DNA from 4 places in the Klebsiella planticola genome. Region 4 is predicted to be linked to each of the others. Evidence: predicted binding sites of a transcription regulator. Region 4 holds the regulator's gene; each other region holds the start of a gene.
The links. Region 4 encodes CRP, which controls carbon source genes, mostly activating them, when cyclic AMP is high. Its sites were predicted from a motif close to ATGTGANNNNNNTCACAT; they were not measured.
Positions count from the first base shown of each region.

Region 1 (3,510 bases), 2.3 Mb from region 4:
AACCCGACGAACGGAACCTGCTTCGCCTCTTTCGGCGCACATCCGGACTTCGGCGTCGCCCTGGAACGTACCGTCACCGAACTGCTGCAAGGCCGTAGCCTGAAAGACCTTGATGTCTTTACCCCCCCTACCTTCGATGACGAAGAAGTGGCCGAACACGCCAATCTTGAAACCCACTTTATTGATTCCAGCGGTCTTATCTCCTGGGATATGTTCAAACAGGATGCCGACTACCCGTTCGTCGACTGGAGCTTCTCCGGCACGACGGAAGAAGAGTTCGCCACCCTGATGGCTATCTTTAAAGAAGAAGATAAAGAAGTTTACATCGCCGATTATGAGCACCTGAGCGTCTACGCCTGCCGCATCATCGTTCCGGGAATGTCAGACATTTATCCGGCGGAAGATCTGTGGCTGGCCAATAACAGCATGGGCAGCCATCTGCGCGAAACCCTGCTCTCCCTGCCGGGCAGTGAATGGGAAAAAGAAGATTATCTGGCGCTGATCGAGCAACTGGACGATGAAGGGAATGATGACTTCACCCGCGTACGCGAGCTGCTGGGCCTGGCGACGGGCAAAGACAACGGTTGGTATACGCTGCGTATTGGCGAACTGAAAGCCATGCTGGCGCTGGCCGGCGGCGATCTGGAGCAGGCGTTGATCTGGACGGAATGGACCATTGAATTCAATGCGTCTATCTTCAGTGCGGAACGCGCAAATTACTACCGCTGCCTGCAGACGCTGCTGCTGCTCAGTCAGGAAGAAGAGCGCCAGCCTCTGCAGTACCTGAATGCCTTTATCCGTATGTACGGCGCTGATGCGGTTGAAGCCGCCAGCGCGGCGATGAGCGGTGAAGCGCCGTTCTATGGCCTGCAGGCGGTAGATAGCGATCTCCAGGCTTTCCCGGCCCATCAGTCTTTACTGAAAGCCTATGAAAAACTGCAGCGGGCAAAAGCGGCATTCTGGGCTAAATAAGGCTTCATTTTACTGCCAGCCACATTATTTACGGGGTCGATAAAGACCCCGTTTTTCATCGCTAAGTAGACCCGCGCTAATTTGTGGTTGCAACGTTAATTTACAGTAAACTTTTTTTACGCATCAGCTTGGGATTGTTAATTTTAATAAAAAATACCCCATTTTAATTAACCGTCCGGAGCGGCCCAAAATGAAAAAAATCAACATAAGTTGTAAATTTTAAAATTTATTTTTTTCATCTAAAACAATCATTTATTTCCATAATAAGTCAAAACCACACATATTCAGGGCTTATAGTTCCGGTGGGATATGATCTACATCAATTTCCCTTCTATAATGCTTTGTTAGTATCTCACCGCCAACTTTTATAAAGAGAGAGTTAGTGTGAAAGCTGACAACCCTTTTGATCTTTTACTCCCTGCAGCCATGGCGAAAGTCGCCGAAGAAGCAGGTGTCTACAAAGCGACAAAGCACCCGATGAAGACGTTTTATCTGGCGATTACCGCTGGTGTTTTCATTTCCATTGCTTTTGTCTTCTATATTACGGCGACAACCGGCACTGCCGCGATGCCTTTCGGGATTGCTAAACTGATCGGGGGGATCTGCTTTTCACTCGGCCTGATTCTTTGCGTCATTTGCGGTGCCGACCTGTTTACCTCCACCGTTCTTATCGTCGTGGCGAAAGCCAGCGGACGAATTACCTGGGGTCAACTGGCAAGAAACTGGCTCAACGTCTATGTTGGTAACCTGATAGGCGCACTGCTGTTTGTATTGCTGATGTGGTTATCTGGCGAGTATATGACCGCCAACGGTGCCTGGGGCCTTAACGTCCTGCAAACCGCCGACCACAAAATGCACCATACATTTATTGAAGCCGTGTGTCTGGGGATCCTGGCTAACCTGATGGTCTGTCTGGCAGTGTGGATGAGCTACTCCGGCCGCAGCCTGATGGATAAAGCCATGATAATGGTTTTACCCGTGGCTATGTTTGTTGCCAGCGGCTTTGAGCACAGTATCGCTAACATGTTTATGATCCCGCTGGGTATCGTAATCCGCGACTTTGCAAGCCCGGAATTCTGGACCGCTATTGGTTCTGCTCCGGAAAATTTCTCTCACCTGACCGTGATGAACTTCATTACTGATAACCTGATTCCGGTAACTATCGGGAACATTATCGGCGGTGGTCTGCTGGTTGGGTTGACATACTGGGTCATTTACCTGCGTGGCGACGACCCTCACTAAGGGCCGTTTCAGGCAGTAAATAAAAAATCCACTTAAGAAGGTAGGTGTTACATGTCCGAGCTTAATGAAAAGTTAGCCACAGCCTGGGAAGGTTTCGCGAAAGGTGACTGGCAGAAAGAAGTCAACGTACGTGACTTTATCCAGAAAAACTATACCCCGTATGAAGGCGACGAGTCCTTCCTGGCTGGCGCAACTGAAGCGACAACCAAGCTGTGGGACAACGTTATGGAAGGTGTTAAACAGGAAAACCGCACTCACGCGCCTGTTGACTTCGACACTTCCCTCGCATCCACCATCACTTCTCATGACGCGGGCTACATCAACAAAGCTCTTGAGAAAATCGTTGGTCTGCAAACTGAAAAGCCTCTGAAACGTGCGATTATCCCGTTCGGCGGCATCAAAATGGTTGAAGGTTCCTGCAAAGCGTACGATCGCGAACTGGACCCGATGCTGAAAAAAATCTTCACCGAATACCGTAAAACCCATAACCAGGGTGTATTCGATGTCTACACCAAAGACATTCTGAACTGCCGTAAGTCTGGCATTCTGACTGGTCTGCCGGATGCGTATGGCCGTGGCCGTATCATCGGTGACTACCGTCGCGTTGCGCTGTACGGTATCGACTTCCTGATGAAAGACAAATACGCACAGTTCCTGTCTCTGCAGTCTGACCTGGAAAACGGCGTAAACCTGGAAGCGACTATCCGTCTGCGTGAAGAGATCTCTGAACAGCACCGTGCACTGGGTCAGATCAAAGAAATGGCAGCGAAATACGGCTGCGATATCTCTGGTCCGGCAACCAACGCACAGGAAGCTATCCAGTGGACCTACTTCGGCTACCTGGCCGCCGTTAAGTCTCAGAACGGTGCAGCAATGTCCTTCGGTCGCGTATCCACCTTCCTGGATGCCTACATCGAACGTGATATCAAAGCAGGCAAAATCACTGAACAAGACGCTCAGGAAATGATTGACCACCTGGTCATGAAACTGCGTATGGTTCGCTTCCTGCGTACTCCGGAATATGATGAACTGTTCTCCGGCGACCCGATTTGGGCAACGGAATCCATCGGTGGTATGGGCGTTGACGGCCGTACTCTGGTCACCAAAAACAGCTTCCGCTTCCTGAACACCCTGTACACCATGGGTCCTTCTCCGGAGCCGAACATCACCGTTCTGTGGTCTGAAAAACTGCCGCTGAACTTCAAGAAATTCGCCGCTAAAGTGTCTATCGATACCTCTTCTCTGCAGTACGAGAACGATGACCTGATGCGTCCGGACTTCAACAACGACGACTAT
Region 1 is NZ_CP026047.1:3,577,957-3,581,466, reverse strand. It holds gene ycaO (30S ribosomal protein S12 methylthiotransferase accessory factor YcaO) at 1-972, shown strand, start outside; gene focA (formate transporter FocA) at 1,357-2,214, shown strand; gene pflB (formate C-acetyltransferase) at 2,266-3,510, shown strand, end outside.
Region 1: the regulator CRP is predicted to act here: its motif matches at 1,280-1,297, upstream of focA (formate transporter FocA).

Region 2 (3,510 bases), 2.3 Mb from region 4:
AGCACCTGGGCGCCTGCCTCAAGCAATTTCCGGTAGGTCTGGCGGTTACATGAGCCATCAACCTCGATAAGAAAGCTGAGTCCACGCTGTTGCTTGATCTGCTGAAGCCGGGCGATTTTTTCGACCATTTCAGGAATAAAAGGCTGACCGGCATAGCCGGGATCCACGGTCATGATGGTGACTTTATCGAGCAGGTGTAGGTAGTGGCTGAGCGTTTCCAGCGGCGTGGCGGGATTCAGCACCATACCGACCTGTTTGCCGGCCTGGCGTACGGTATTGATCACGCGGAAGGCTTCACGACTGATGGTTTCAGGGTGAACGGAGATGGCGTCCGCTCCGGCGTCCAACAGGGCCGGGATAAACGCCATCGGCTCTTCGACCATCAGATGAACATCGACAGGTAAAGTGGTCCAGGGGCGAATTTGTGCCACGAAGCTGGTTGAGAGCGCCAGGTTTTTGACATAGTGGCCATCCATCACATCAACATGCAATCTGTCCGCTTTGCTGTTCAAAAAGTTCAGCTGGTCGCTCAGCTGCATCATGTCCATACACATGAGTGAGGGGGAAATGTAATAACGCATAATGCCTCTCTGTTTCGGTATTGATTCCGGTCATTCGCTGATTTCAGGCAAAGTCTGGCCCCACCGCACGGTGCGGTGTGTCGACAATGCATAGATTCACCGTCACGACGTGACGGTACACTCAGGCAATTTGTGTGCTGACGTTATGCCAGGTCATCTCTTTTTCGAGCAGCGGATCATCAAATGCTTCGGTTATCAAGCAATCCAGTTCTCCCAGACCGCCGATCCTTGCCACCCCCAGCCGTCCCAGCTTGCTGCTATCGATCAGCGCCACGACCCGACGGGCTGCCATCATCATTTGCTTTACCTGGGCGGCATGAGCGTCCGTTCCGGCATACAGACCGCTGTCGCGCTCCAGCCCCTGACACGAGAAGAAAAACGTATCGATGGCATATTCGCGCAGCATGCGTCCCGTCATTTCGCCGAAGAAAGCCTCCTCGGTCGGTGAAAAATCACCGCCTAGACCAATCAGGTGTAAGGAGCGACGGCTCATCAGCGCCTGCAGAATAGCGACAGACGGCGTGATAACCGTTAACGCCATCTCGGGTATCTGGCGTGCCATAAACCAGCTGGTACTGCTGCTGTCCAGGAGGATGGTGTCCCCAGGCTGTAGCAGCTGCAGCGCTTTGCGGCCAAGACGCATTTTGGCTTCGCTATGCCGCAATGTACGTTGCTGAAAGCTCCCTTGCCCATCCTGGATCGGTAGACCAGACGGGAGCCCCCTGGGAGTGGGCAGTGGGTTTTCGACCAACAGCGCCCCGCCGTGACTGCGGTTTAAAACACCTTTTCGCTCCAGTTCACTGAGATCCCGACGTACCGTTTCACGAGAAACCCGGGTTGCTTGCGCAATCTCATCGACCCGCATGACACCATGTTGGCCTAACAACTCGACAATTAAGCGATGACGTTCCAGCGGTAACATAACTCTCTCTCCTGCAGTGCCTGATAAGATTACCTTGCCCATCGATGGGGTGCTGCGACCGTGAAAACGTCCAGCAAAGATGGCGGTGCCCTCGTCATTTCATGTGATGAAAATCACATTTCTCCCCCTTCCAGCGACGTTTTTTCCCTCTTTTGACCGCCATCCGGTCACAAACAAAAGCAAACAAAAACCTATCCCCCTTTGCTTTTGTGCCCGTCTATGACCGTTTGTGACTGTGTGGTCATCGTTTCTTCCTGTATCGCCCTGTTAATTAAAAGCAAATGAAAATAAAAAAATGCCTGTTTGATCACATTATTTTCATTTAATGCGTTTTCTAATGTAAAAACGTGAGTATAAATCGTTAAATGAAAACAACTGAAAACAGATGACAGGAACAGACTATGAATGAGACCACTCGCCGTTTTGCCCGCTTAATTGACCTCAGCGCCGTCCAGGCGACCAGTACGGAAGCAGATATTCGTGCCTGTGCGGAACTGGCTACCCGCTACAACATCATTTCTGTGCATGTGCTGCCCTGCTGGACACGCTTTCTCAGTACGCTACTGCCGCAACAGGGACGGGGCGATATCATGATTGGCGGCCCGGTTGGCTTCCCTGGCGGTGGCCACGCAACCGATATTAAGGTCCAGGAAGTCCGCCAGCTTATTGCTGACGGTGCCCGGGAAGTGGATATGGTGGTGAATATCGGCAAAGTATTGTCCGGGGATTATGACTATGTGCGCCAGGATTTGCGGCGGGTTGTTGAAGCCGCAGCGCCGGTACCGGCAAAAGTGATCCTCGAAACCCACTATCTCAATGAGGAACAGATCTGTCGGGTTTGCGATATTGCCGTTGAGGTGGGGATGAAGTGGGTGAAAACGTCCACCGGCTGGGCCCCTACCGGTGCGACCCCGGAAAAGGTCAGCATCATCGCCGGACAGCTGAAAGGTTGCATCGACATCAAAGGCGCGGGGGGAATTCGCGATCTGGATACCGTGCGCGAGCTCTACCGGCTTGGCGTCCGCCGCTTCGGCATGAGTCTGGGGGCGGTGACCACCGTGCTGGCCCAACTGGAACAAAATCCGGACCTCTTCCCTGAACTGAACGCCTGTTAAAACCTGCGCCTGCGGGCCCTGAGGGCCCGCCTTATGATGTCACCGGAGTCAGTGATGAAAAATAAAATATTAACCATTGATGTCGGCACCGGAAGTACCCGCGCCGCCATCCTGAGGGCCGATGGTTCTCTCGTGGGGTTTGCTCAGCGGGAATATGAGCAAACGACTCCTCGTGCAGGCTGGTCGGAACAGGCACCTTCTTTGTGGTGGCAATCTGTCTGCGACTGTATCCGCGAAGTTCTGTATCGTTTCCCCGATGTCCGCTCGCAGATCGCCGCGATAGGCGCCTGCGGACAAATGCATGGCACCGTACTGCTGGATAGCGCGGGTCAACTCGTCGAAGACAAAGCGCTGTTGTGGAATGACAAACGGAGCCAGCCGCAGGTCGACGCTTTTATTGTTCGCGAAGATACGGAACGTTGGCTGCGCCATCTGAATAATCCCCCGGCAGCCGCCTGGCCTGCCTTTAAGCTGGCGTGGTGGCGGGAACATTATCCTCAGAGTGCGGCCCGCATCGCGAAGATATTAATGCCGAAGGATTTCATTAACTTCATGCTGACCGGCGCCATCGCCACCGATTACAGCGAGGCTTCCTGCTACTTTCTGATGGACAGCGAAAGCCGCAGCTGGTCGCCACAGGCGCTGGAATTGTTTGGCCTGAGACGGGAGCAGTTACCGGATCTGAAACTGTCCAGCGAGGTGATCGGCGAGGTTACCCGTGAGGCTTCGACGCTGACCGGCCTGCCCGCAGGGATCCCGGTGGTCGCCGGGACGTCAGATATGGCGGCCACCCTGCTGGGTTCCGGCGTATATCAGCCAGGAACGGCATCCGATTCTACGGGAACCTCCACGCTGATCACGGTGGTATCGCCGCAACCGTTGTTGCATTCAC
Region 2 is NZ_CP026047.1:4,463,083-4,466,592, reverse strand. It holds gene alsE (D-allulose 6-phosphate 3-epimerase) at 1-581, opposite strand, end outside; gene MC50_RS21385 (DeoR/GlpR family DNA-binding transcription regulator) at 703-1,503, opposite strand; gene deoC (deoxyribose-phosphate aldolase) at 1,905-2,618, shown strand; gene MC50_RS21375 (xylulokinase) at 2,673-3,510, shown strand, end outside.
Region 2: the regulator CRP is predicted to act here: its motif matches at 1,605-1,622, upstream of deoC (deoxyribose-phosphate aldolase).

Region 3 (3,510 bases), 2.2 Mb from region 4:
CCACTCTGTTGAGGTGATTAAAGCCAATATCGCCCGTCTCGCGTAAACCCGCTTCCCTTGCGTTGACGCCCGCTTTACGCGGGCATCCCTCTCTCACGGCTAGCGGCGGTCGGGATAGATTCAGCGTAGCAAAATTCTCCCCTGCAGCCAGGTCACCGCCTGGCCGGCCATCAGCACGCGATCGCCCTTCAGCTCACAGCGAATATCGCCGCCGCGCGGCGATATCTGCCGGGCCAGCATCTTGCTTTTCCCGAGCCTGGCGCTCCAGAACGGGATCAGCATGGTATGCGCCGAACCGGTGACCGGATCCTCCCAGACCGCTTCTCCCGGGGAGAAAAAACGGCTGACAAAGTCATACTCGCCATCGCCGGATGCGGTAATCGTCACCTTATGCTCACCGGGCGTCATTGCCGCGATAGTCGGGCGCACGGCGGCAACCTCCTCGCGACTGGCCAGCTCGATAAGCCATGCCCGGCCACGGCGGGCGCTCACGGCCCGCTCAATGCCTAATCCGGCGAGCAGGGCCGCAGGTGGGGTACTCTCTTGCGTGGCACAGGCCGGGAAATCCAGGGTCAGCCAGTCCCCTTCCCGGCTCACGGTCAGGCGACCGGACGCGGTCGCAAAATGAATCGCCGCATGAGGGAAGTCGAGATGATGAAAAATGACGTGTGCGCTGGCGAGAGTGGCGTGACCACACAGGTTCACTTCATTGCGGGTGGTGAACCAACGTAGGGAGAACGACTCTCCCTCGCGCACCACGAAGGCGGTTTCAGACTGATTATGCTGCTGCGCCATTTTAAGCAAAATATCATCCGCCAGCCACGCGTCCAGCAGGCAGACCGCCGCCGGGTTACCGGCAAAAGGCCGCTCACTGAACGCAGAAACCAGATACATGGGGATCTCTTTCACCGTATCTCCTTAGCGTAGCGTAATGGTGCCTGTCATGTACGTGGTCGCCTGCCCGCCAATCAGCACCCGATCGCCATGCCACTGGCAGCGCAGATCGCCACCGCGGGCGGAGACCTGTCGCGCCTGCATGGTCGTTTTGGCCAGTTTTTCCCCCCAGTAGGGGATCAGCATACTGTGCGCCGAGCCGGTCACCGGGTCTTCAACAACCCCCTCGCCCGGACAGAAAAAGCGGCTGACGAAATCATATTCATCATCGGCGGCGCTGACGCAGATCATTTTGTCCGTGCGCTCAAGCAACGACATATTCGGCCGCACGGCTTCCACCTGCTGACGATTTTCGAGGATCACCAGGTAATCCCGCCCCTCGCGAATCTCTACGGCCTTGTCCAGCCCAAGCCCGGCAAGCAGCTCCGGAGGCGGCGCGATAAGCGGGGTGGTTTGCCACGCCGGGAAGTCTAACGTCAGCCAGTCGCCGTTACGCGTGACCCTCAGTTCCCCCACAAAACGGGTACTGAACACCACAGTGGTGGAAGGATGGTCGAGATATTCAAAGATAATGTGCGCCGAGGCCAGCGTGGCGTGGCCGCAGAGGTTAATCTCATGCAACGTGGTGAACCAACGCAGCTCATAACCCTCATCGGTGCGGACAAAAAAGGCGGTCTCAGACTGGTTGTGCTGCTGCGCCATACTCAGCAGCGTGTCGTCCGGTAACCATTCGGTGAGTGGGCACACCGCGGCAGCATTACCGCCAAAATTGCGATCGCTGAAGGCATCAACCAGGTAAAAATCAATTTCCTGCATCATACAACTCTTCCTGTTTTTACTTTTCTTCAACATGACATAAAAGCGTGCCATGTACACGATCTATATAAAAATGAATCCGTTAGCTTATAAATGCCGCCAGATGCCATAGTGAGATCCAGATCACAAAACGATTGTATTTTCACCAGCAATCGTTTTAAGATCGAGACCTCTTCTTCCTCTTTAGTAACCAGCTCAGAACCTATGATTACAAACACGGTTTCACGCAGGGTCGCGTGGCTTCGGGTAGTCACGCTTGCGATCGCCGCTTTCATTTTTAACACCACTGAATTCGCTCCGGTCGGTCTGCTGTCCGACATTGCCGACAGCTTCGGCATGGAAACCGCTCAGGTGGGCATGATGCTGACCATCTATGCGTGGGTGGTCGCGTTAATGTCGCTGCCGTTTATGCTGCTGACCAGCCAGATGGAGCGCCGCCGCCTGCTGATCGGCCTGTTCATTCTGTTTATTGCCAGCCACGTGCTGTCGTTCTTTGCCTGGAGCTTTAACGTTCTGGTGATCAGCCGCATCGGTATCGCCTTTGCGCATGCGGTCTTCTGGTCGATAACCTCTGCACTCGCAATACGTCTGGCGCCACCGGGCAAACGTGCGCAGGCGCTGAGTCTGATTGCAACCGGCACCGCGCTGGCGATGGTATTCGGCATTCCTATCGGCCGCATCATCGGGCAGTACTTTGGCTGGCGGACCACCTTCCTGGCGATCGGCCTGGGGGCGCTGGTGACGCTGGTGTGCCTGTTTAAGCTGCTGCCCAAACTGCCTAGCGAGCATTCCGGTTCGCTGAAAAGCCTGCCGGTACTGTTCCGGCGCCCGGCGCTGCTGAGCATCTATCTGCTGACCGTCATTGTGGTGACCGCGCATTACACCGCCTACAGCTATATTGAGCCGTTTGTGCAGACGGTAGCCGGTATGAGCGGTAATTTTGCCACCGTGCTGCTGCTGATCCTTGGCGGCGCAGGAATCATCGGCAGCGTGCTGTTTGGTAAACTGGGCAACCAGCATGCTTCCGGACTGATTAGCATCGCCATTGGCCTGCTGCTGGTCAGCCTGCTGCTGCTGTTGCCGGCATCGCAAAACGCTCACCACCTGATGGTGTTAAGCATCTTCTGGGGCATCGCTATCATGATTATTGGTCTGGGGATGCAGGTGAAGGTTCTGGCGCTGGCGCCGGATGCCACCGACGTGGCGATGTCGCTGTTTTCGGGGATCTTTAATATTGGTATCGGCGCGGGCGCGCTGGTCGGCGGCCAGGTCAGTACGCATCTTTCAATGGCCTCGATCGGCTATGTCGGGGCGATTCCGGCGCTGGTGGCGCTGGTGTGGTCAATCATGATATTCCGCCGCTGGCCGGTGTCGCTGGACGATCATCAGCCTCACCACTCCTGAACGGGGTGACTAAAGAAAAAAAGCCTGCCGGTTGTTCCATCGGCAGGCTTTTTTATTCGCGGGTCGCCAGTCAGGCTATGGGGTGTTATCAGGCGTGGTAGTGAGTAATGATTTCCAGCACGCCGTTGATAATAAACTGTACGCCCATGCAGACCAGCAGAAAGCCCATCAGGCGCGAAATCGCTTCGATTCCCCCTTTCCCCACCAGACGCATGATTGCCCCGGAACTGCGCAGACAGCCCCAGAGGATAATCCCGACCAGGGCAAAGATAATCGGCGGCGCGGTCAGTACCACCCAGTCGGGAAAATCGACGCCATGCTTCACCGTCGATGCCGTACTGATCAGCATGGCGATGGTCCCTGGCCCGGCGGTGCTCGGCATTGCCAGCGGCACAA
Region 3 is NZ_CP026047.1:4,534,516-4,538,025, forward strand. It holds gene MC50_RS21755 (L-lactate dehydrogenase) at 1-46, shown strand, start outside; gene MC50_RS21760 (PhzF family phenazine biosynthesis protein) at 121-909, opposite strand; gene MC50_RS21765 (PhzF family phenazine biosynthesis protein) at 919-1,710, opposite strand; gene MC50_RS21770 (sugar transporter) at 1,915-3,114, shown strand; gene MC50_RS21775 (MarC family NAAT transporter) at 3,203-3,510, opposite strand, start outside.
Region 3: the regulator CRP is predicted to act here: its motif matches at 1,822-1,839, upstream of MC50_RS21770 (sugar transporter).

Region 4 (3,510 bases):
TATCAGCTGACAGAAAATGGCGGACACGTCGGATTCGTTGGCGGCACGCTGCGCAAGCCGGAAATGTGGCTGGAAAAGCGTATCCCGGACTGGTTAACCCGTTGGTTGGGAGCACAAAAATGATTATTCCCTGGCACGATCTGGATCCCGAAACGCTGGATAACCTGATCGAAAGCTTTGTGTTGCGTGAAGGCACCGATTATGGTGAACATGAACGCTCGCTGGCGGATAAAGTCGCCGACGTCAAACAGCAATTGAAAAGCGGAGAAGCCGTACTGGTGTGGTCAGAACTGCACGAGACGGTCAACATCATGCCCCGCAAGCAGTTTCACGGCTAAGGCGGCGCCACACATCGTTTAATCTGGGAGTTGTTATGTCTGCCAAACATCCGGTGATTGCCGTCACGGGCTCCAGCGGCGCGGGAACCACGACCACCAGCCTCGCCTTTCGTAAAATTTTCGCACAGCTAAACCTGCGTGCCGCTGAGGTGGAAGGCGACAGCTTCCATCGCTATACCCGCCCGGAAATGGACATGGCGATCCGCAAAGCGCGCGATCAGGGGAAACACATCAGCTACTTCGGTCCGGAAGCCAACGACTTCGGTCTGTTGGAAAACACCTTCCTTGAGTACGGGCGTAACGGTAGCGGTCAGTCGCGCAAGTATTTGCATACCTATGATGAGGCGGTGCCGTGGAATCAGGTGCCGGGCACATTCACACCGTGGCAACCGCTACCGGAACCGACCGATGTCCTGTTTTATGAAGGGCTGCACGGCGGGGTTGTTACGCCGCAGTATAACGTCGCGCAGAATGTCGACCTGCTGGTCGGCGTGGTGCCTATCGTCAACCTGGAATGGATTCAGAAGCTCATCCGCGATACCAGTGAACGCGGCCACTCCCGTGAAGCGGTGATGGATTCCGTGGTCCGTTCAATGGAAGACTATATCAACTTCATTACGCCGCAGTTTTCGCGCACCCATATCAACTTCCAGCGCGTCCCCACTGTCGACACCTCCAACCCGTTTGCGGCGAAGGGCATTCCGTCATTGGATGAAAGCTTTGTGGTGATCCATTTCCGCAACCTGCAGGATATCGATTTCCCCTGGCTGCTGGCGATGCTGCAGGGGTCGTTTATCTCGCATATCAATACGCTGGTGGTGCCTGGCGGGAAAATGGGGCTGGCGATGGAGCTCATCATGACGCCGCTAGTCGAACGGCTGATGGAAGGGAAGAAAATCAGTTAACCACGTTAAAAAACCCCGAGCGCCTGGCGCTAAGCGGGGTTTTCGTCCTTCACTCACGGCTCCCGGATAAGGCGTTTGCGCCGCTCTCCGGGAAGGCTGCTTAGCCTTCCACCACTTCATAGGTGTGGGTGATATTCACCGCTTTTTGCAGCATCAGCGCCACCGAGCAGTATTTCTCCGCCGACAGATCCACCGCACGGGAAACGGCCGCCTCTTTCAGCTCCTTACCGGTGACGATAAAATGCATGTTGATATGGGTAAACAGGCGCGGCGCCTCTTCCCGACGTTCAGACGTCAGCTTGACTTCACAGTTGGTCACGTTGTGACGACCTTTCTGCAAAATAGACACGACATCGATCGCGCTACATCCGCCCGCCGCCATCAGCACCATCTCCATTGGGCTTGGCGCTTTATCTCCGGAGTTGCCGTCCATCAGAATCTGGTGACCTGACGCCGACTCTCCGATGAAGGTTAACCCTTCAACCCATTTCACACGAGCTTGCATAAAATTTAACTCCGAGGTTGCAATTTTCCTGACAGATTACGCGTACATAACAATTCTCGCAACGGAAGGCGACCTGCATCATGCTGAAGCGAGACACCAGGAGACATGCGGCAAAAGCTATGCTAAAACAGTCGGGATGCTACAGTATTACATTGATGTACTGCATGTATGCAGAGGAGTTCACATTACAGGCTGAAGAAAACTCACCAGCCGTTTCCCAGGCATAGGGAAACAATACGATTGCATGCCCGGATGCCGTGTAGTGTCGGCACCCGGAGATAGCTTATAACAGAGGATAACCGCGCATGGTGCTTGGCAAACCGCAAACAGACCCTACCCTCGAATGGTTCTTGTCTCATTGCCACATTCATAAGTACCCATCTAAAAGCACGCTGATCCACCAGGGTGAAAAAGCAGAAACGTTGTACTACATCGTCAAAGGCTCTGTGGCTGTGCTCATCAAGGATGAAGAAGGTAAAGAGATGATCCTCTCTTACCTCAACCAGGGCGATTTCATCGGTGAATTAGGCTTGTTTGAAGAAGGCCAGGAGCGTAGCGCCTGGGTACGTGCGAAAACCGCATGTGAAGTGGCCGAAATCTCCTACAAAAAATTCCGTCAGCTCATTCAGGTTAACCCGGATATCCTGATGCGCCTGTCGTCGCAGATGGCTCGCCGTCTGCAGGTGACCTCAGAAAAAGTGGGTAACCTTGCCTTCCTCGACGTCACCGGGCGCATCGCTCAGACGCTGTTGAACCTGGCAAAACAGCCGGATGCGATGACCCACCCTGATGGTATGCAAATTAAAATTACCCGTCAGGAAATTGGTCAGATCGTTGGCTGTTCCCGCGAGACCGTTGGCCGTATCCTGAAGATGCTGGAAGATCAGAACCTGATCTCCGCACACGGTAAAACTATCGTCGTATACGGTACGCGTTAAGTCGATAAAACGGCGTGTTGCTTGCGCAACACGCCGTTTTTGTTTTCCCTCTATGTGGCGCAGGCTGATTTACCACCCGGAAGTCAACTATGCACTGCGGCAAACGCTGGTGTTGTGTTTGCCTGTCGCAATCGGTCTCCTCCTCGGTCACTTACAGCAAGGTCTGCTGTTTTCGCTGGTGCCCGCCTGCTGTAACGTCGCCGGTCTGGATACGCCGCACAAACGCTTTTTTAAACGTCTGATTATTGGCGGCTCGCTGTTTGCCGGCTGTAGCCTGGTGGTCCAGCTTCTTCTTCAGCAGGATATCCCGCTGCCCTTGATTCTCAGCGGCCTGGCGCTACTGCTGGGCGTAACGGCGGAGATCAGCTCTCTGCACGCCAGGCTTCTGCCCGCGTCGTTAATTGCCGCAATCTTTACCCTGAGCCTTGCCGGGAACATGCCCGTCTGGGAGCCACTGCTGATCTACGCCCTCGGGACGCTGTGGTACGGCCTGTTTAACTGGTTCTGGTTTTGGCTATGGCGCGAGCAGCCGCTGCGCGAATCGCTGAGCCTGCTTTATCGCGAGCTGGCTAACTACTGCGAAGCCAAATACAGCCTGCTGACCCAGCATATCGATCCCACCACTTCACTGCCGCCGCTGCTCACGCGCCAGCAGAAGGTGGTGGACCTGATCACCCAATGCTACCAGCAGATGCATATGCTGGCGGCGAACTAGCGCAATGACCACAAGCGCCTGCTGCGGGCATTTCAGATGGCGCTGGATTTGCAGGAACATATCTCCGTCAGCCTGCACCAACCCGAAGAAGTACAAAAACTGGTAGAGC
Region 4 is NZ_CP026047.1:1,274,376-1,277,885, forward strand. It holds gene MC50_RS06270 (hydrolase) at 1-123, shown strand, start outside; gene MC50_RS06275 (YheU family protein) at 120-338, shown strand; gene MC50_RS06280 (phosphoribulokinase) at 374-1,243, shown strand; gene MC50_RS06285 (OsmC family protein) at 1,344-1,748, opposite strand; gene crp (cAMP-activated global transcriptional regulator CRP) at 2,054-2,686, shown strand; partial or broken gene MC50_RS06295 (YccS/YhfK family putative transporter) at 2,739-3,510, shown strand, end outside.